Regions from separate parts of the Pseudomonas corrugata genome, predicted to be linked through region 1. Evidence: predicted binding sites of a transcription regulator. Region 1 holds the regulator's gene; each other region holds the start of a gene.
The links. The regulator sigma-54, encoded in region 1, starts transcription at its own class of promoters, with help from an activator protein. The targets are predictions, from matches to a motif close to ANTGGCATNNANNTTGCTNT.
Positions count from the first base shown of each region.

Region 2: a site for sigma-54 is predicted at 3,056-3,075, ahead of glnA (glutamate--ammonia ligase). Genes of this name have one in related genera too.
Region 3: a site for sigma-54 is predicted at 1,914-1,933, ahead of QZH45_RS10605 (CmpA/NrtA family ABC transporter substrate-binding protein). Genes of this name have one in related genera too.
Region 4: a site for sigma-54 is predicted at 2,589-2,608, ahead of QZH45_RS14005 (circularly permuted type 2 ATP-grasp protein). Genes of this name have one in related genera too.

Region 1 is NZ_CP130434.1:1,264,120-1,269,355, forward strand. It holds gene rapZ (RNase adapter RapZ) at 1-659, opposite strand, end outside; gene ptsN (PTS IIA-like nitrogen regulatory protein PtsN) at 662-1,126, opposite strand; gene hpf (ribosome hibernation-promoting factor, HPF/YfiA family) at 1,139-1,447, opposite strand; gene QZH45_RS05535 (RNA polymerase factor sigma-54) at 1,524-3,020, opposite strand; gene lptB (LPS export ABC transporter ATP-binding protein) at 3,237-3,962, opposite strand; gene lptA (lipopolysaccharide transport periplasmic protein LptA) at 3,962-4,507, opposite strand; gene lptC (LPS export ABC transporter periplasmic protein LptC) at 4,494-5,066, opposite strand; gene QZH45_RS05555 (KdsC family phosphatase) at 5,074-5,236, opposite strand, start outside.
Region 2 is NZ_CP130434.1:598,024-603,259, reverse strand. It holds gene typA (translational GTPase TypA) at 1-1,247, opposite strand, end outside; gene thiI (tRNA uracil 4-sulfurtransferase ThiI) at 1,386-2,840, opposite strand; gene glnA (glutamate--ammonia ligase) at 3,170-4,576, shown strand; gene QZH45_RS02645 (chorismate mutase) at 4,695-5,236, shown strand, end outside.
Region 3 is NZ_CP130434.1:2,307,048-2,312,283, forward strand. It holds gene QZH45_RS10600 (ANTAR domain-containing response regulator) at 1-555, opposite strand, end outside; gene QZH45_RS10605 (CmpA/NrtA family ABC transporter substrate-binding protein) at 569-1,780, opposite strand; gene QZH45_RS10610 (quinone-dependent dihydroorotate dehydrogenase) at 2,022-3,041, shown strand; gene rmf (ribosome modulation factor) at 3,241-3,456, opposite strand; gene rlmKL (bifunctional 23S rRNA (guanine(2069)-N(7))-methyltransferase RlmK/23S rRNA (guanine(2445)-N(2))-methyltransferase RlmL) at 3,990-5,236, shown strand, end outside.
Region 4 is NZ_CP130434.1:3,115,745-3,120,980, forward strand. It holds gene QZH45_RS13995 (type I polyketide synthase) at 1-1,235, shown strand, start outside; gene QZH45_RS14000 (glycine betaine ABC transporter substrate-binding protein) at 1,246-2,277, shown strand; gene QZH45_RS14005 (circularly permuted type 2 ATP-grasp protein) at 2,834-4,243, shown strand; gene QZH45_RS14010 (alpha-E domain-containing protein) at 4,247-5,197, shown strand; gene QZH45_RS14015 (transglutaminase family protein) at 5,194-5,236, shown strand, end outside.

The sequences.
Region 1 (5,236 bases):
ACATCCGGTTGAGCCGCCAGGTAGTCGATCACCGGTTGGTCGAGCCCGGATTGCTCGCGCAGCTCCGGTTTCCAATATGGGTTGGGCAGGCAGCGCACATCGAACACCAGGTCGGCGTCTACCGGCATGCCACGCTTGAAGCCGAACGACTCCACCAGGAACGCCGTGCCGGGCTCCGGCTGGTTCAGCAGGCGCAACTTGATGGTGTCGCGCAACTGATACAGGTTCAGGTTCGTGGTATTGACCTTCAAGTCCGCGAGGTCGGCAATCGGTCCGAGCAACTGGCTTTCGTCTTCAATGGCTTCGGCCAGCGAGCGGTTGGCATTGCTCAGCGGGTGGCGCCGTCGGGTCTCGGAAAAGCGCTTGAGCAGTGTTTCATCATCGGCATCCAGATACAGGACATCGCACTGGATATGCCGGCTGCGCACTTCCTCGAGCAGCTCGGGGAAACGCGACAAGTGGCTTGGCAGGTTGCGCGCATCGACGGAAACCGCCACCAGCGGTTGCGCCAGCTCGGTATGGATCAGCGCCCGCTCGGCCAACTCTGGCAGCAGGCCGGCCGGCAGGTTGTCGATGCAATAGTAGCCGCTGTCCTCAAGCACATTGAGCGCCGTGCTTTTACCGGAGCCGGAGCGGCCGCTAACGATGATCAGGCGCATGATTAATGACCGTTCTGCTCGTCCAGGACGACCTGATACAAGGCTTGGTTACTCGGTGCGCTGCGCAGTTTTTCGCGCACTTCCTTGCGGTCCAGCATGCTGGCGATCTGGCGCAGCAGTTCAAGATGCGCATCGGTCGCTGCTTCCGGAACCAGCAATACGAACAACAGGTCAACCGGTGCGCCGTCGATGGCGTCGAAATCTATGGCGGCTTCAAGGTGCAGCAGCGCGCTGATGGGCGTGATGCATCCCTTGAGGCGACAGTGAGGAATGGCGATGCCGTTGCCAAAACCGGTGGAACCGAGTTTTTCACGGGCAACCAGGGCCTCGAAAACGTCCTGCATTTCCAGATCCGGCACTTCGCGGTGGATCAGGTTGGCAATTTGTTCGAGGGCTTTCTTTTTACTGCCGCCCGGCGCGTTCACCATGGAACGGCCGGGGGTCAGGATGGTTTCTAGTCGGATCATGGATTGGGGGAGTTAACGACCGGTAGCGCCCTGGAGGAGGCTCTGGGTCTTTTCCTTATGCTTTTTGAGTTGGCGATCCAGCTTGTCGGTCAGCAGGTCAATCGCGGCGTACATGTCTGTATGCTCCGCATTGGCAACCACCTCTCCGCCGGGGATATGCAGTGTGGCTTCGATTTTCTGCAGCAGCTTCTCGACGTTCATCGTGACCTGCACGTTGGTGATCTTGTCGAAATGCCGTTCCAATCGGTCGAGTTTTTCGCCGATGTAGGTACGCAGGGGTTCGGTCACTTCCAGTTGGTGTCCACTGATGTTGACTTGCATACAGCTTCTCCTTCGTTGCCAGTGCATAAAGCGGCAGGCAGAAATACCTGCCACTGGAACGCTGTGGCGTGGCCTGTTACATCAACCGCTTGCGTTCGCTCGAAGGCGCGATCCCGAGGGATTCGCGATACTTGGCGACGGTACGGCGGGCCACCTGAATGCCTTGTGCCTCCAGTAAACCAGCGATCTTGCTGTCACTCAACGGCTTTTTCTGATTTTCCGCGGCCACCAGTTTCTTGATGATCGCGCGGATGGCCGTGGAAGAGCATTCGCCGCCTTCGGAGGTGCTGACGTGGCTGGAGAAAAAATATTTCAATTCGTAGATACCCCGTGGGGTATGCATGAATTTCTGCGTGGTCACACGGGAAATTGTCGATTCGTGCATGCCCACTGCCTCGGCAATGTCGTGAAGGACCAGCGGTTTCATCGCTTCGTCGCCGTAGTCCAGGAAGCCGCGTTGGTGCTCGACGATCTGGGTGGCGACCTTCATCAGGGTTTCGTTGCGACTCTGCAGGCTCTTGATGAACCAGCGCGCTTCCTGCAGCTGGTTGCGCATGAAGGTGTTGTCGGCGCTGGTGTCGGCACGCTTTACAAAGCCGGCATACTGGGCGTTGACCCGCAGCTTGGGTACCGACTCCTGGTTCAGCTCCACCAGCCAGCGATCGTTGTGCTTGCGCACGATCACATCGGGAACCACGTACTCGGGCTCGGTGGCCTCGATCTGGGAGCCCGGGCGCGGGTTGAGGCTCTGGACCAGTTCGATCACCTGGCGCAGTTCATCTTCCTTGAGCTTCATGCGTCGCATCAGTTGGCTGTAGTCGCGGCCGCCCAGCAGATCGATATAGTCGGTGACCAGTCGCTTGGCTTCGGCCAGCCATGGCGTCTTGGCGGACAACTGGCGCAGTTGCAGGAGCAGGCACTCACCCAGGTTGCGGGCGCCGATGCCGGCCGGCTCGAACTGCTGGATACGGTGCAGGACGGCCTCGATCTCGTCCAGCTCGATGTCCAGCTCCGGATCGAAGGCTTCGAGAATTTCTTCGAGGGTTTCGTCCAGGTAGCCCTGGTTGTTGATGCAGTCGATCAGGGTCACGGCGATCAGGCGATCGGTGTCGGACATCGGTGCCAGGTTCAGTTGCCACAGCAGGTGGCTTTGCAGGCTTTCACCGGCGGAGGTGCGGGTGGTGAAGTCCCACTCGTCATCATCGCTGCTCGGCAGGCTGCTGGCGCTGGTCTGGTAGACGTCTTCCCAGGCCGTGTCCACGGGCAGGTCGTTGGGGATGCGTTCGTTCCATTCGCCATCCTCGAGGTTGTCCACCGTCGGGGCGGCTTCCTCCTGGTAGGACGGTTCCTGGGTCTCGGTATTGGGTTTCTGCTCGACGTTGTCGGCCAGCGGATCAGTGTTGTCGAAGTCGTCGCCTTCTTCCTGGCGTTCGAGCATCGGATTGGATTCCAGGGCCTCTTGGATTTCCTGTTGCAGGTCCAGGGTCGACAATTGGAGCAGGCGGATGGCCTGTTGCAGCTGCGGTGTCATCGTCAGCTGCTGGCCCATTCTCAAGACTAGCGATGGTTTCATGGCAGGGGCTTAACACCTTATTCGCCGGCGCACATGCGCCATCCACTACAAGGGCGCCGAAGCGCCAAACCTTAAGCAAATTATATGCCTGAAGCAGAAGTGTTTGCCTAGGGGAATTTCTCAATTAGTTCCCCGATGATAGGGGATTCACTGAGAGTATCCCGAAGCGTTGCGTGTTTGAGTCCGCAGCGCAGGGACATTTGCCAGGCACTTCGCTTACAGGCGGAACTCATGGCCCAGATACACTTCCTTGACCAGTTCGTTGGCCAGGATGGTGGTGGAGTCACCTTCGGCGATCAATTGGCCGTCATTGACGATGTAGGCGGTTTCACAGATGTCCAGCGTCTCGCGCACGTTGTGGTCGGTGATCAGCACGCCGATCCCCTTCGCCTTGAGGTGGTGGATGATCTGCTTGATGTCACCTACCGAAATCGGGTCCACGCCGGCGAACGGTTCGTCGAGCAGAATGAATTTCGGTGCGGTGGCCAGGGCGCGGGCAATTTCCACTCGACGCCGTTCGCCACCGGACAGGCTCATGCCCAGGTTGTCGCGGATGTGGCTGATGTGGAATTCCTGCAGCAGGCTTTCCAGCTCCTGACGACGACCGGCCTTGTCGAGTTCCTTGCGGGTTTCGAGAATCGCCATGATGTTGTCGGCTACCGACAGTTTGCGGAAGATCGACGCTTCTTGTGGCAGGTAGCCGATGCCGGCCTTTGCCCGGCCATGCATCGGCTGGTGGCTGACGTCCAGGTCGTCGATCAGGACGCGGCCCTGATCGGCCTGGACCAGGCCGACGATCATGTAGAAACAGGTGGTCTTGCCCGCGCCGTTGGGGCCGAGCAGACCGACGATCTGCCCGCTGTCGATGGACAGGCTGACATCGCGCACGACCTGACGGCTCTTGTAGCTCTTGGCCAGGTGCTGAGCTTTCAGAGTTGCCATTACTGGGGCCTTTGCTCGGTTTTCTTTTTCGGCTGGATGACCATGTCGATCCGTGGGCGCTGCTCGGTCACCTTGCTGCCGGTGGCGCGACCGGCGCTGGCGAGTTTCTTGTTCGTGTCGTAGACGATTTTCTCGCCTTGGGTGACGTTGTTGTCCTTGTCGATGACCTTGGCACGATCGATCAGTACGACGCGGTCCTGGGACGCGTGATACTGGATGGTCACGCCGTAGCCTTGCACGGGCTTGGTGTCGCCGGCCGTTTGCAGTTGCTCGAAATAGGCCAGGTTGCCCACCGAGGTCACTACGTCGATATCGCCGGACTGGGTGCGGGTAATGGTCACGGTGTTGCCGGTGACCTTCATTGAGCCCTGAGTGATGATCACGTCGCCTTTATAAGTGGCGACCCCGTTCTTGTCGTCCAATTGGGCGTCGTCGGCCTGGATGCGGATAGGCTGATCACGGTCGTTGGGAAGAGACCAGGCGCTCGCGCTTCCCAGTGCTGCGCCCAGACTGAGCAAAATAGGGAGGGTTTTAGCGAGCTTCATACTGTCCTCTTACGTTCGATAGCAGGTGTATCCTGCTTTCCTTCAGATACGCTTTCATTCCCGTGCCGGTCGATACACCACCGGCGCCGTCGATTCTAACGGGTTGCTCGGTCTGCGCATATTGTCGCTGCGGGAACACGGTCATGCGAGTGCTGGTGATGATGGTCGTGCGGTTCTTCTCGTCGGTTCGTGCGACGCGTACCGAGTCGATCAGTTCCACTTCGGTGCCGCCGGAGTTGACTTCGGCACGCTTGCTCTGCACGTGCCACGGAAACTCCGTGCCACGGAACATGTTCAGGTCCGGATTGGCGACCAGTGTAATGTCGGTGGCCTTGACGTGATCGACCTTGTCGGACGTCATTTCGTACTGCACCTTGCCGTCAGGCAGGTACTGCAGTGTATGCGTGTTGGTCGCGTACCAGTCGATATCGTTTTCCTCGACCTTGACGGCAGGGCGGTCGAGAAAGCGCTCGGGGCTGATGTTCCAGTAGCCCACCGCCGCGAAAATTGCCGCGATACACGCGAACAGCAGGATGGTGCGAATTTTCTTGCTCAGCATAAATGGCTCACAGGTACGCGGCGTTTGCCGCTTCGAGGCGGCCCTGGGCGCGCAGGATCAGTTCGCAGAATTCACGGGCCGCGCCTTCGCCGCCTCGCGCGGCGGTAACGCCGTGGGCGTGCTCGCGTACGAAGCCGGCTGCGTTGGCCACTGCCATGCCCAGGCCAACC
Region 2 (5,236 bases), 670 kb from region 1:
ATGACCTTGCCCTGGGATTCCTCAGGGATGTCGATGGTGACGTTCTCGAACGGTTCCTGCTTATTGCCATCGACGACGCGGATGATCACTTCAGGACGGCCTACGGCCATTTCGAAGCCTTCGCGACGCATGGTTTCGATCAGTACCGAGAGGTGCAGCTCACCACGGCCGGAAACCTTGAACTTGTCGGCCGAGTCGCCTTCTTCAACGCGCAGTGCAACGTTGTACAGCAGCTCCTTGTCCAGACGTTCCTTGATGTTACGGGAAGTCACGAACTTGCCTTCCTTACCGCAGAATGGCGAGTCGTTGACCTGGAAGGTCATGGAAACAGTCGGCTCGTCGACGGTCAGCGGCTTCATCGCCTCGACAACGGTCGGGTCGCACAGGGTGTCGGAGATGAACAGCTCTTCGAAGCCGCTGATGCAGACGATGTCGCCGGCAGCCGCTTCTTCGACGTCCACACGGTGCAGTCCGTGGTGACCCATCAGCTTCAGGATACGGCCGTTGCGTTTCTTGCCGTCGACGTCGATGGCGACAACCGGGGTGTTCGGCTTGACGCGACCACGGGCGATACGGCCAACGCCGATCACACCCAGGAAGCTGTTGTAGTCCAGGGCCGAGATCTGCATCTGGAACGGACCGTCACGGTCAACGGCTGGCGCTGGTACGTTGTCGACGATCGACTGGTACAGCGGGGTCATGTCTTCAGCCATGGCGGTGTGGTCCAGACCGGCAATGCCGTTCAGGGCCGAGGCGTAGACGACCTGGAAGTCCAGTTGTTCGTCGGTGGCACCGAGGTTGTCGAACAGGTCGAAGATCTGGTCCAGAACCCAGTCAGGACGCGCGCCCGGACGGTCGACCTTGTTGATCACCACGATCGGCTTGAGGCCGGCTTCGAACGCTTTCTTGGTCACGAAGCGGGTTTGCGGCATAGGGCCGTCCTGGGCGTCGACCAGCAGCAGCACGGAGTCGACCATCGACATCACGCGCTCTACTTCACCACCGAAGTCGGCGTGGCCCGGGGTGTCCACGATGTTGATGTGGTAGCCGTTCCAGTTGATGGCGGTGTTTTTCGCCAGGATGGTGATACCACGCTCTTTTTCCTGGTCGTTGGAGTCCATCACGCGCTCGTCGTTGAGCTCGTTGCGTTCCAGGGTGCCGGATTGACGCAAGAGTTTGTCTACCAGGGTGGTCTTACCATGGTCAACGTGGGCAATGATGGCGATGTTGCGTAGATTTTCGATCACTTGTGTATCTCGATCAGAGGATTCGGTGTGCTGACAGGTCGTGGCAGCGATTTACGTTGAGTCCGACAAAGCCGCTACAGCTTGTCGGCGGCGTCGGGGGGCCGGTGACGCAGGCCACAGGCAAACAGCCCCGGGCACTTAGCTCGGTCGATAAACGCGCACATTGGCATGCCCCTCACTGAGCAAATGGTGGGCATGCAGGCGACTCATCACGCCTTTGTCGCAATACAGCAGGTACTGGCGAGTAGGGTCCAGTTCCTTGAAACGCGCGTTCACTGCATAGAACGGCATCGTTTGTACCTCGATACCGGCGACGCTCAACGGGTCGTCTTCAGCGTCGTCCGGATGACGGATGTCGATGATGATCTGACCAGCCAGCGCTTCGCCGACTTCTTCAATCTTGATGTCCTGGCCCAATTCGTCGATCACTCGATCGATTGGCACCAGCCTGGCGTTTTCGAGCGCACGCTCGAGCACCGCCATATCGAATTCTTTCTCTTCATGCTCCACGCGTCCGCGCTTGGCGGCCGTCTTCGGATTGACCGAGATGACCCCGCAGTACTCCGGCATGTGCCGGGCAAATTCAGCGGTGCCAATCGCGTTGGCCGTGTCGATGATGTCCTGCTTGTGGCTGGCGATCAGCGGGCGCAGTACAAGCTTTTCGGTCACGCAGTCGATAACCGACAGGTTCGGCAGCGTCTGGCTCGATACCTGGGAAATCGCCTCGCCGGTGACCAGCGCATCGATGTGCAGGCGATCGGCGATGCTGGACGCGGCACGCAACATCATACGCTTCAAAATGACGCCCATATGACTGTCGTCGACTTTGCCGAGGATTTCCCCCAGAACTTCTTCGAACGGCACACTCACAAATAACACGCGCTGGGAGCTGCCGTACTTCTTCCAGATGAAGTGCGCCACTTCCATCACACCCAGCTCATGGGCACGCCCGCCGAGGTTGAAGAAGCAGAAATGGCTCATCAGTCCGCGTCGCATGATCTGATAGGCCGCAACCGTGGAGTCGAAGCCGCCCGACATCAGCACCAGCGTCTGCTCCAGGGCACCCAGCGGATACCCGCCGATGCTGTTGTGCTGGCTGTGGATGACGAACAACCGTTGGTCGCGAATTTCGATGCGTACTTCAACCTGCGGGTTTTTCAACGAGATACCAGCGGCGCCGCATTGCTGGCGCAGTTGGCTGCCGACGTACCGGTCCACGTCCATCGAGCTGAACGGGTGCTTGCCCGCGCGCTTGCAACGTACCGAGAAAATCTTGCCGGCCAACGCATTGCCATAATGCAGCTTGCACTTGGCGACGATGTCGTCGAAATCCCCCAGCGGATATTCATCCACCTGCAGAAAGTGCGCGATGCCCGGCATGCAGGTCAGCCGCTCGGTCATTTCCTTCAGGATCCTGGGATCGCTGACGCGGGTTTCCAGTTCGAGATTGTCCCACACGCCATTCACCACCACGACCGGGTCCAGATCACGGAGCACGGCACGGATGTTCTTCGCCAACTGCCGGATGAAACGCGTCCGGACCGGGCGGCTCTTGATGGTGATTTCGGGAAAGACTTTTACGATTAGTTTCATGAAAACAGCGCGCGAACGGCCAGCCGAAAAAGGGGGGCGCGGATTATAGCGGAAATTGCTCAAGGTTTGACCAATTAATGTGTGCCCCGTTTTGAGCGCACCAAAACAGGTCACCCGCCTTCCATTGCGCTACATTACAGTGCGCAATTGTCTGACAATCTGCCGTTCAAGCCCTGGAAAGGCGTGGGTTTGGTGCAAAAAACCCAAGCTGGGGCACTGGCATGCAATTTGCTCCCTTGTGAGGCAGGTTGCCTTGGCAGAGTATTCGCGCCGGCATCACTCATATCTACGGGCATACCATTACCCGCCCGAAGCCACCCGGAGGACATATGTCGAAGTCGGTTCAACTCATCAAAGATCATGACGTCAAGTGGATTGATCTGCGCTTCACTGACACCAAAGGCACTCAACATCACGTGACCATGCCGGCCCGTGATGCCCTGGATGACGATTTCTTCGAAATCGGCAAGATGTTCGACGGTTCCTCCATCTCTGGCTGGAAGGGCATCGAAGCGTCCGACATGATCCTGATGCCGGACGACGAAACCGCCGTTCTGGATCCGTTCACCGAAGAGCCGACCCTGATCCTGGTCTGCGACATCATCGAACCTTCGACCATGCAAGGCTATGACCGCGACCCACGCGCCATTGCCCACCGTGCCGAGGAATACCTGAAGTCCACCGGTATCGGCGACACCGCTTTCTTCGGTCCCGAGCCTGAGTTCTTCATCTTCGACTCGGTCAAGTTCAAGTCCGACATCTCCGGCTCCATGTTCAAGATCTTCTCCGAACAAGGTTCGTGGATGTCCGACCAGGACGTGGAAGGCGGCAACAAAGGCCACCGTCCAGGCGTGAAAGGCGGCTACTTCCCAGTACCACCGTTCGATTTCGACCACGAAATCCGTACCTCCATGTGCAACGCACTGGAAGAAATGGGCCAGACCGTCGAAGTTCACCACCACGAAGTGGCGACTGCCGGCCAGAACGAAATCGGCGTGAAGTTCAACACGCTGGTCAAGAAGGCTGACGAAGTCCAGACCCTGAAATATGTCGTGCACAACGTTGCCGACGCCTATGGCCGCACCGCGACCTTCATGCCGAAGCCACTGTATGGCGACAACGGTTCGGGCATGCACGTTCACGTGTCGATCTCCAAGGACGGCAAGAACACTTTCGCAGGCGAAGGCTATGCCGGTCTGTCGGACACCGCCCTGTACTTCATCGGCGGTATCATCAAGCACGGTAAGGCCCTGAACGGCTTCACCAACCCGTCGACCAACTCCTACAAGCGTCTGGTACCAGGCTTCGAAGCGCCGGTAATGCTGGCCTACTCGGCTCGCAACCGCTCCGCTTCGATCCGTATTCCGTACGTGAACAGCCCTAAAGCCCGCCGTATCGAAGCCCGCTTCCCGGATCCGGCTGCCAACCCATACCTGGCCTTCGCCGCACTGATGATGGCCGGTCTGGACGGTATCCAGAACAAGATCCACCCTGGCGATGCCGCCGACAAGAACCTGTATGACCTGCCGCCTGAAGAGGCCAAGGAAATCCCACAGGTTTGCGGCAGCCTGAAAGAAGCCCTGGAAGAGCTGGACAAGGGCCGTGCGTTCCTGACCAAGGGCGGCGTATTCAGCGATGACTTCATCGACGCTTACATCGCACTGAAAAGCGAAGAAGAAATCAAGGTTCGCACCTTCGTACACCCACTGGAATATGAGCTGTACTACAGCTGCTGATCCGGTAGCGCTCGCATACGCGGCGTGAAACAAGAGAGGCCTCCTTCGGGAGGCCTTTTTCATGGGCGCAGGTTACGTGCATGATGACCGTCGCCCCTCCCCTTGGAAGAGATTGCCCATGAACTTGCGCTTCACACTTGGCCTCGCCCTTTCCACCGCGCTGCTGGCAAGCACAGCCGAAGCCAAGCCCGCTCCCGACGCCCTGACCCCTTTGCTGAACGCCATCGGCGAACGCATAGCCATCGCCGATCAAGTGGCGCTGAGCAAATGGGACAGTCATAAACCGGTAGAAGACCGCCAGCGCGAGCGTGAAGTCATTGCCGCCGCGGTCGCCCAGGCGCCGACCTACAAGCTGTCCGGGGAAACCGTGGAAGCGTTTTTCACCGCCCAGATAGAAGCCAACAAACTGGTGCAGTACATCGACCTGTCCGACTGGACCCTGGAAGGCAAGGCGCCGGACCTCCCGCGTCCGGACCTGGTGGGGCAAATCCGCCCGCAACTCGATCGACTGCAAAAACGCCTGCTGCAACAACTGGCCGATTTCGCCCCCTACCGTACCGATCCGCAGTGCCCGCAATGGCTGGCCCGGGCCACCCACCACGACAAACAGCACCCGGTGCACCGACTTGCCCTGATACGGGCGACTGCTGAACTGTGCCT
Region 3 (5,236 bases), 1.0 Mb from region 1:
CGCAATGATCTGCTCGGCCACCTGGATCAGCTTCTGCTGGCGACTCATGGCCTGGCGGCGCATCAGGGTATAGGCCTGTTCTTCGTTGCAGTCCTTCATCTTCATCAGCATGCCCTTGGCCAGTTCGATGCGTTTGCGTTCGGCCAGTTGCTGGTCCCGGGCCAGGAGCTGGGCGCGCAGGGCCTGGTCGCTTTCAAAGCGGGCCATGGCCACGTCCAGGATCGGTTGCAGGCGTGCGGCGTGGATGCCTTCGACGATGTAGGCACTCACCCCCGACTTGATCGCCTGGCGCATCACATCCGGGTCGTGCTCATCGGTAAACATGACGATCGGTCGTGGCTGGTCGCGGCTGACCAGCACCACTTGTTCCATGACATCCCGTCCGGGTGACTCGGTATCGATCAGGATCACATCCGGACGCACTGTTTCGACGCGTTCCGGCAGGTCGATGGTCAGTCCGGATTCGTCAATGACGTCGAACCCGGCTTCCACCAGGGCTGCCTTGAGGCGGCCGACTTTTTTCGCGGTGTCGTTGATCAGCAGGATACGCAGCATGGTCGGGCTCCTGTCAGCGGCTGGCGAAAAGGGGAGCCGCATCGCTCAAGGCGTGCAGTTTGAAGCTGCGGGCATACCCGGCCGGATTCGAGCCGTCCCAGATAGTGCCGTCGATCAACTGGCTGCTGCGCATGTCCGGGTGAGTGGACGAAATGCCCAGTGCCGTGCACGCCTGGCGATACAGTTCGAGCTGCTGGACCTCCTGTGCCACGGCCAGGTAGTCCGGGTCTTCCCGCAACAGGCCCCAGCGTCGGAACTGGGTCATGAACCACATGCCGTCGGACAGATAGGGCACGTTCACCTCGCCGTTACCATGGAAGCGCATGGCATGGGGATCCTGCCAGCTATTGCCAAGGCCATCGGCATAGATCCCCAGCAGACGGGGTTCGATGCAGTCCAGCGGGGCATCGAGGTATTCGGGGGCGCTCAACAATTGTGCGGTACTGCGGCGGTTCTCGGTGCTCTGCTCGATGAAACGGCTGGCCTCGAGGATCGCCATCACCAGCGCTCGCGCCGTATTGGGGTATTGCTCGACGAACCCGCGGGTACAGCCCAGGACTTTTTCCGGGTGATCAGGCCAGATGGTTTGGGTCGTCGCCAGGGTGAAGCCGAGGTTCTGTTTTACCGCACTGGCGCACCAGGGCTCGCCGACGCAGAGTCCGTCGATACGCCCGGCCTGCAAGTGCGCAATCATCTGCGGCGGCGGGACCACTACGCTGTCGACATCCGACAAGGGATGAATGCCCTGGGCGGCGAGCCAGTAGTAAAGCCACATCGCGTGGGTGCCAGTGGGGAATGTCTGGGCGAAGGTCAGTTTCGGGCGAGTTTGGTGCACGTGGCGTTCCAGTGCCTCAGGACTGGTCACGCCCATCGCCTGCAAGCCGTGGGAGAGGTTGATGCTCTGGCCGTTCTGGTTCAGCCCCATCAGTACGGCCATGTCGGTCGGCGCGACACCGCCGATGCCCAGGTGCACGGCATAGATCAGACCGTACAGGCTGTGGGCCGCGTCGATTTCACCGCTGACCAGCTTGTCCCGCAGGTTGGCCCAGGACGTCTGGCGCTTGAGGTTCAAGGTCAGGCCGTAGGGTTGGGCGAAGCCCTGGGTGGCGGCCACCACCACCGGGGCGCAATCACTCAAGGCCATGAAGCCGAGATCGATTGCGCTTTTTTCCGGAGCGTCGCTGCCGTTGACCCAGGCCAGGGGGTTGGCTGGAATTTCATTCATCTGGGCATCACCTTCCACATAAAAACGCGCCGTACCCGGATGACTGCCGGAGCAAGGCCGGATGACGACGCCGTTGTCCTTTAAACCGTGTGGCACTCATTCCATCGCTGGCATGAGCGTCGATGAGCAAAGGGGTGCAAGGCATATGCCATCGGCGCTGTTTTGCGCAGGCACCTCGCTTGAACCGCGGTTGCGCGGCTATAATCGCCGCCTCATTTCGTCGCCCGAGTCAAAGCCGCCCATGTACACCCTGGCCCGTGAACTGCTGTTCAAACTCTCCCCGGAAACCTCCCACGATCTGTCCCTGGACCTGATCGGCGCGGGCGGACGTTTGGGCCTCAATGGTCTGTTGTGCAAGGCACCTGCAACGTTGCCGGTGAATGTGATGGGCCTGCAATTCCCCAATCCGGTCGGGCTGGCAGCGGGCCTGGACAAGAACGGCGCGGCCATCGATGGCTTCGCACAATTGGGTTTCGGCTTCGTGGAGATCGGCACCGTCACGCCACGGCCACAACCAGGCAACCCCAAGCCACGGCTGTTTCGCCTGCCGCAGGCCGAGGCGATCATCAACCGCATGGGTTTCAACAACCTCGGCGTCGACCATCTGCTGACCCGCGTGGCTGCCGCCAAGTACAAGGGCGTGTTGGGCATCAACATCGGCAAGAACTTCGACACGCCGGTGGAGCGTGCCGTCGACGACTACCTGATCTGCCTGGACAAGGTCTACGCTCACGCCAGCTATGTCACTGTCAACGTCAGCTCCCCGAACACCCCGGGGCTGCGTAGCCTGCAGTTCGGTGACTCCCTCAAGCAACTGCTGGCCGATCTGGCCCGGCGCCGGGCTGAGCTGGCGGTGATCCATGGCCGGCATGTTCCGTTGGCTATCAAGATCGCGCCGGACATGACCGACGAAGAAACCGCCCAGGTGGCCCAGGCCCTGGTCGAGACCGGCATGGACGCGGTGATCGCCACCAACACCACACTGGGCCGCGAAGGGGTCGAAGGGCTGGAGCACGGTGACGAAGCGGGCGGGTTGTCCGGTGCGCCGGTGCGTGACAAGAGCACTCACACCGTAAAGGTGCTGGCCGGGGAGTTGGCGGGACGCTTGCCGATCATCGCAGCCGGTGGGATCACCGAAGGACGGCATGCCGCCGAGAAGATCACCGCAGGGGCGAGCCTGGTGCAGATTTACTCGGGCTTCATCTACAAGGGGCCGGCGCTGATTCGCGAGTCGGTGGATGCGATTGCGGCGTTGGGCTGATTTCGCAACTGGCAGATACTTCTGTGGCGAGGGGATAAATCCCCTCGCCACAACAGTGTTCGCAACTGGTTTCCGATGGGCATTAAAAAGGGCTCCTCGAAGGAGCCCCTGGGCCGGAGCCCGCCGTCCGGATGGGACGCGCGTGGTTAAATCGTTGTGTGGATCGAAATTGTCGAGTTCCTGAGTATTGAGCCCTGTGTCAGCCGACGGCGTGAAGTTCGTTGAGTCTGTGGATACCCGCAGTGCCGGTCATACCGTCCCAGTTGTCGCCGCGTCCTTCTCGCCAGCCATTGATCCAGGCTTGACGTACCGACGGTAGAGTAAAGGGGCAAAGCTCACGGGATTTACCACCAACACCATATTGGTAACCGCGTAAAAATGCTCTTTCCAACGGATCACGCTTAAGTCTTCTCATAGGGTATTGCCCTCACTTGTTGACTGTTACTTCGCGTCGGCCTCTGTTGAGGCCGGGGCAGAATCATTCTGCCGTTGGTGGCTCGTTGCCGGCGTGACGAGCCAAGGTGTTGGCGCCGTTGTGACGTCAACCTGTGTTGAGTTCTAACCAAAGCGTCACATGGATGGAATGATCGTTTTGTCATAAGCACGTAACATTAAAGATGTTAGGGCGATAAGTAACAGAGTGTTCGGCGTCCGCTTTTGAGCAAGACCCCTGTATGATCGGCCCTGCGCTGAAAGGCGTGGTCTTTTTTTGGATGAGAATGTCCCCCTGTTGCACTCGGGTACTATTCGACGAAAGGGGCGAGTTTTTCACTATTTGTTACACCGAATTTTTTATCTGCCCCTGCATCTAAGCTCTTTTAACCTGAGCGGCGAGGGTGGGACGGCACACCTTCGTGCCACCGGGTGCTCTTGAGAAAAGCACCTGATTGAACCTGACCCGGCAATGCGTTGCCCCGGTCCACTTAGCCAAAGGCTCTGGAACTCCCCATGTCCGATCGTTTCGAACTCTTCCTCACCTGCCCCAAGGGCCTCGAAGGCCTGCTTCTCGAGGAAGCCATCGGGCTTGGCCTTGAAGAGGCGCGCGAGCACACCTCTGCCGTTCGCGGCATGGCCGACATGGAGACGGCCTATCGCCTGTGCCTGTGGTCGCGCCTGGCCAACCGCGTGCTGCTGGTTCTCAAGCGTTTTCCGATGAAAAACGCCGAGGACCTGTACCACGGCGTGCTGGACGTCGACTGGCAGGACCACATGCTGGCCGATGGTACCCTGGCGGTAGAGTTCAGCGGCCATGGCTCGGGCATCGACAATACCCACTTCGGTGCCTTGAAGGTCAAGGATGCCATCGTCGACAAGCTGCGTACGCCCTCCGGCGAGCGGCCATCCATCGACAAGCTCAACCCGGACCTGCGTATTCACCTGCGCCTGGATCGCGGTGAAGCGATCCTCTCCCTGGACCTGTCCGGTCACAGCCTGCACCAGCGTGGTTATCGCCTGCAGCAAGGTGCCGCGCCGCTGAAGGAGAACCTCGCCGCCGCCATCCTGATCCGTGCCGGCTGGCCGCGCATTGCCGCTGAAGGCGGCGCCCTGGCCGACCCGATGTGCGGCGTCGGCACCTTTCTGGTGGAAGCGGGCATGATTGCCACCGACATGGCGCCGAACCTGCGTCGTCAGCAGTGGGGCTTCACCGCGTGGCTGGGCCATGTGCCGGCGCTGTGGAAGAAGCTCCACGAAGAAGCCACCGCCCGCGCCGCCGCCGGTTTGGCCAAGCCACCTCTGTGGATTCGCGGCTATGAAGCCGACCCACGGCTGATCCAGCCAGGTCGCAACAACGTCGAGCGTGCCGGCCTGAGCGAGTGGATCAAGATCTATCAAGGCGAAGTCGCCACATTCGAGCCACGTCCCGACCAGAACCAGAAAGGCCTGGTGATCTGCAACCCACCGTATGGCGAACGCCTGGGTGATGAGGCCAGCCTGCTTTACCTCTACCAGAACCTCGGCGAACGCCTGCGCCAGGCGTGCCTGAACTGGGAGGCGGCGGTGTTCACCGGCGCGCCGGACCTGGGCAAGCGCATGGGCATTCGCAGCCACAAGCAATATTCTTTCTGGAACGGTGCCTTGCCGTGCAAACTGCTGCTGATCAAGGTGCTGCCGGACCAGTTCGTCACCGGCGAGCGTCGTACGCCGGAACAGCGTCAGGCCGAGCGCGAGCAGGCCCGCCTTGACCAGGAAGAGCA
Region 4 (5,236 bases), 1.9 Mb from region 1:
ACTGGCCCTACCTGTCGCTGATCGATGCGCAGCACCCGACGGGCGAGACAGCGATGGAGGGCGAGACAGTTCCTTTCCTGGACACTGTGTCGTCGCTGGATGACGAGCATCGACAGGCGTTCACCCTGGGCCGGTTGAGGGCGGTTGCGGCACGTGTCGCAGGTGGCTTCGACGCCGATGCAACGCCCGTGGACAAGTCGCTCACGATGATGGGGTTTGATTCGCTGATGACCGTTGAATTTCGCAACAGTCTGAAAAAGCTTGGCATCAACTTTCCCCTGGGCAGGCTTATCGTCGGTGCCACGCTCAACGATATCGGCGATTTTGTACTCGAACATATCGAGGCGGTCCGTCAGGGCGATCCGGTCAAGCCTGCAAATGTTGGCCCGCCCAGATCGCAAGACGAGCAGACCTCTGGCTGCCTGGTTATTCCAGCCCCTCGACCTCAGGCAACGCTGCGCTTGATCTGTTTTCCGTATGCGGGCGGCGGGCCGGCGGTATTCAAGGGGTGGGCAGATCGACTACCGGATCACATCGAACTCTGCCTTTTGCAGTTGCCTGGACGCAATGCGCGACTGGGAGAAAAGTCGTACACCCGCATGGAAGAGTTGGTGACAAACCTGACGCCTGACTTGCTGCCCTATCTGGACCGGCCGTTTGCATTCCTTGGCTTGTGCCTGGGCGGTGTCCAGGCGTTTGAAGTGGCTCAATGCCTGGCCAAGGCGCATGACTTGTACCCCTCACACCTGATTTTTGCCGGAAGCCGGGCACCGCATTTTTACAATGAGCATCAATTCGCCTCGGATGTCCTGCAGTTCAATTACGAGTCGGATGGCGAGTCCCCAGAAAGGGGAGATAGCGAGCTCATCGCCATGCTCAAGGAAATGAACTTTGCCAACAATCAGGCGCTGTTCGACGATGTTGAAATGCGTGACTTGATGCTTCCAATCATCAAGGCGGATTACGAAATAAATAACACCTACCTGTACCGGGCCCATCCTCCGCTGGCGGTGCCCATTACCTCGATTGGCGGGCGGATCGACCCCTACGCCACCGGCGTTCACATTACCGGCTGGCGTGAGCATACCACCGGCGTGTTCAGGTCGGTGTTCTGTGCGGGGGATCATTATTTTGTGGAAGGGCAGCGTGATCTGATCGCCAATATCGTGGTGGAAACGCTTGCCGGTTTGCCTACCTCAGCGGCCCATCTCTCAGCAGAAAACGTTCAACCATAGGAGAGTTCACATGTCCTCACTGTTCCTGCGTACCGTGCTTTGCTTCGTCCTGAGCCTGACATCCCACTGGGCTTTGGCGACATCTGACACGCGTCCGATCCGGTTCTACGATGGAGGCTGGGAAAATATTCAGATCGACAATCATATCGCCATGTACATCCTCAAGCATGGATACGGTATGAACGTGGAGTCTGTCAGTCTTGATATCGCGCAAATGCAGAATGCGATGGAGACCGGTGCCATCGATATCAATATGGAGGTGTTTACCTCACTGATGCCACAGTGGGTCCAGGATCAGACGGCGAAGAAAGCCATCCTCGATTTCGGCCCCACCTATGAACGTCTTACCCAGGCTTTCTATGTCCCCACCTACATGATCAAGGGCGATGCCGGTCGCGGAATCAAGCCGACGACCCCCGATCTGAAGAGCGTCGCCGATCTCCCCAAGTATGCAGAGGTCTTCAGACAGGCATCGGGATCGGGCAAGCCGACCTGGCTGAACTGCATCAGCAGTTGGGCGTGCCGGGAAATCAACCTGATTAAAATGGCCACCTACGGGATCGATAAAACGTTCACGCCAGTGGAGCTCAAGTCCGAGTCGGCGCTCAACGCCGCGATCATTTCCGCTTACGAAAAAGGGCAGCCTTTCATGACGTATTACTGGGATCCGAGCCCCCTGATGGGCGAGCTGGCCCTTACGCGTCTGGAGGAGCCCGCCTACAGCGAAGCCTGCTGGGAAGCGATCAAGCAAAGCCTCGCGCAGTTCAAGGAAGGTGTTGGAAGCCAACAAGCCTGTGCCTATGCAGATATTCCACTCAATAAATACACCTCAGCCAGGTTCGCCGAAGAGCATCCGGGCGTCCTTCCTTTCCTGAAGTCGATGTTCGTGGGAACCGACACTATCCGGACGCTGGCAACCCGAATGGTTTCCAACAAGGAGACTCCCGAGCAGACGGCGCGCTATTACTTGCGTAACCACACCGCCGATTGGAAAGGGTGGGTGCCTGAGGATGTGTTCAAGAAAGTCTCCGAGACACTGTAGAAAAGACATCAGGGATGGATCGCAACGGAAAAGGCATGCCGAGAGAGTCGGTATGCCTTTTTTTGTGCCTGAAGATCCGGCAAGACATTCTCGTAATTCCCCAGCAGTGAGTAAAAATTTCCCTCTTTCGGGGCATTCGCGTCCTGTTACCGGTCTTTGTGCACCTATTCGACTCGTTCCCGCGCCCTCCAGGGACGGCTGAAATAAAACGTTTCAGCTATAGAGGCTGTTCCTGTCGCAAAAAAGACATCGAATTTCGCCTGGTCGTAATTTTCCGCCGTTTTCGCCAGCAGTTTCTGGCTGTTCCGTGCTTAGGCATAGCCTTTGCTACGCTTCAACAGCTAAGGCAACGTACCGATGGCTTGATTACAGGAGGGATTCATCACGCGGATTTAACCAGGGGGCGCACGTCATCCAGACGCAAAGGGCCACACCAGAGACGAATGTCCATCGAGGTGCCAAGAAAAAACAGGGCTCATTAACACAAGGCAAGGCCGGACCATTGGAATGACGAAGTAATAAGAAATGCCGTGTAGAACGCGGCTGGGAGTTGGCTATGCCCCGAGCTTTTTTTGACGAAATGTATGACGCCAAGGGTGACTGCCGCCCGCATTACCAAGCCTTCGCCCGCTGGCTGGCGGACACGCCGGTCGAACTGCTCGACCAGCGCCGACGCGAAGCCGACCTGCTGTTCCATCGAGCGGGGATCACCTTCACCCTGTACGGGGACGAGCAGGGCACTGAACGGCTGATTCCCTTCGATATCATTCCCCGCAGCATCAAGGCCAGTGAATGGCAAAAGGTCGAGCAGGGATGCATCCAGCGGGTCCAGGCCCTGAACATGTTTCTGGCCGACATCTATCACCAGCAGCACATCCTCAAGGAAGGCATCATTCCCGCCGAGCAGGTGCTGGCCAACGAGGGTTACCAGATTGCGATGCAGGGCCTGAACCTGCACCGGGGCATCTACGCCCATATCGCCGGTGTCGACCTGGTTCGCGACGGTGACGGCAGTTACTACGTGCTGGAAGACAATCTGCGCACGCCCAGCGGTGTCAGCTACATGCTCGAAGACCGCAAGATGATGATGCGCCTGTTCCCCGAGCTCTTCGCCGCCCAGCGGGTAGCCCCTATCGATCATTACCCGAACCTTTTGCTCGACACACTCAAGAGTTCGAGCCCGCTGGATAATCCCACTGCGGTGGTGCTGACCCCGGGTCGCTTCAACAGTGCCTACTTCGAACATGCGTTCCTGGCGCGGGAAATGGGCGTGGAACTGGTGGAGGGCGCGGATCTGTTCGTGCGCGACGACCACGTCTACATGCGCACGACAGCCGGTCCCAAGCAAGTGGATGTGATCTACCGGCGTCTCGACGATGCCTATCTCGACCCACTGTCGTTCAATCCAGACTCGATGTTGGGTGTGCCGGGTCTGATTGCCGTCTACCGCGCCGGCAATGTAGTACTGGCGAATGCGGTCGGTACCGGCGTCGCCGATGACAAGTCGATCTACCCCTACGTCGATGAGATGATTCGTTTCTATCTCACCGAAGAACCGATCCTGAAGAATGTCCCTACCTGGCAGTGCCGCAAGCCCCAGGAACTGTCCCATGTACTGGCGAACCTGCCCGATCTGGTGGTCAAGGAAACCCAGGGCTCCGGCGGCTACGGCATGCTGGTGGGGCCGGCGGCCACCGCGGCGGAAATCGAAGACTTCCGTGCTCGACTCAAGGCCCGCCCCGAGGCCTACATCGCCCAACCGACCCTGAGCCTGTCTACCTGCCCGACCTTTGTCGAAAGTGGTATTGCGCCTCGCCATATCGACCTGCGGCCGTTCGTGCTCTCTGGCAAGGAAACCCGCCTCGTGCCGGGCGGCCTGACCCGCGTGGCGCTTCGCGAAGGCTCGCTGGTGGTGAATTCGTCCCAGGGCGGCGGCACCAAGGACACTTGGGTAGTGGAGGATTAAGACATGCTTTCAAGAACCGCTTCGGACCTCTACTGGATGTCCCGCTACCTGGAGCGCGCCGAGAACCTGGCGCGCATGCTCGAAGTCAGTTACTCGCTGTCGCTGATGCCCCAGGCCGGGCGCAGCGACGGTCATGCCGAGTTGGCGATGTCGTTGCTGGCGGCCGGTACGCTGGACGACTACAACGCGCGTTATGGCGAACTCAACAGCGAACACATGCTGCATTTCTTCGCCCTGGATGAAACCAATCCCGGCAGTATCTACAGCTGCCTGCGGGCGGCGCGGACCAATGCCCATGCGGTGCGCGGGCGCATCACCGCCGACATGTGGGAAAACATCAACGCCACCTGGCTGGAGATGCGCAACATCGCCAGCAATGGCCTGGGTCGTTACGGCATCAGTTATTTCTGCGAATGGGTCAAGGAGCGCTCGCATCTGTTCCGCGGGGCGACGTCTGGCACCATCATGCGCAACGATGCCTACTGTTTCATTCGCCTGGGCACCTTCATCGAACGGGCGGACAACACCTTGCGGCTGCTGGATGCGCGCTACGAAATGTTCGGCGAGGAATCGGAAGAGGTCAGCGACAATTCGGCGCGCGGCTACTACCAGTGGAGTGCCCTGTTGCGAGCGTTGTCTTCGTTCGAGGCCTTCAACGAGATCTACCGTAATGCACCGAATGCCGAGCAGGTTTCGGAGATGTTGCTGCTGCGCGCTGATGTCCCCCGATCGTTGCATGCCTGCATCGAGGAGCTCGATCAGATCCTCGCCAGTCTGCCCGGCCACAACGGCCGTCCGGCCCAGCGCCTGGCTGCGGAACTGAATGCGCGCCTGCGCTATTCCGGGATCGACGAGATCCTGGCTTCGGGCCTGCACCTTTGGCTGACTGACCTCATCGACCAGATCCGTCATCTGGGCCAGACCGTTCACGAGTCCTATCTGGAGGTCGTATGAAACTGTCCATACGCCACGACACTACCTACCGCTATGCCG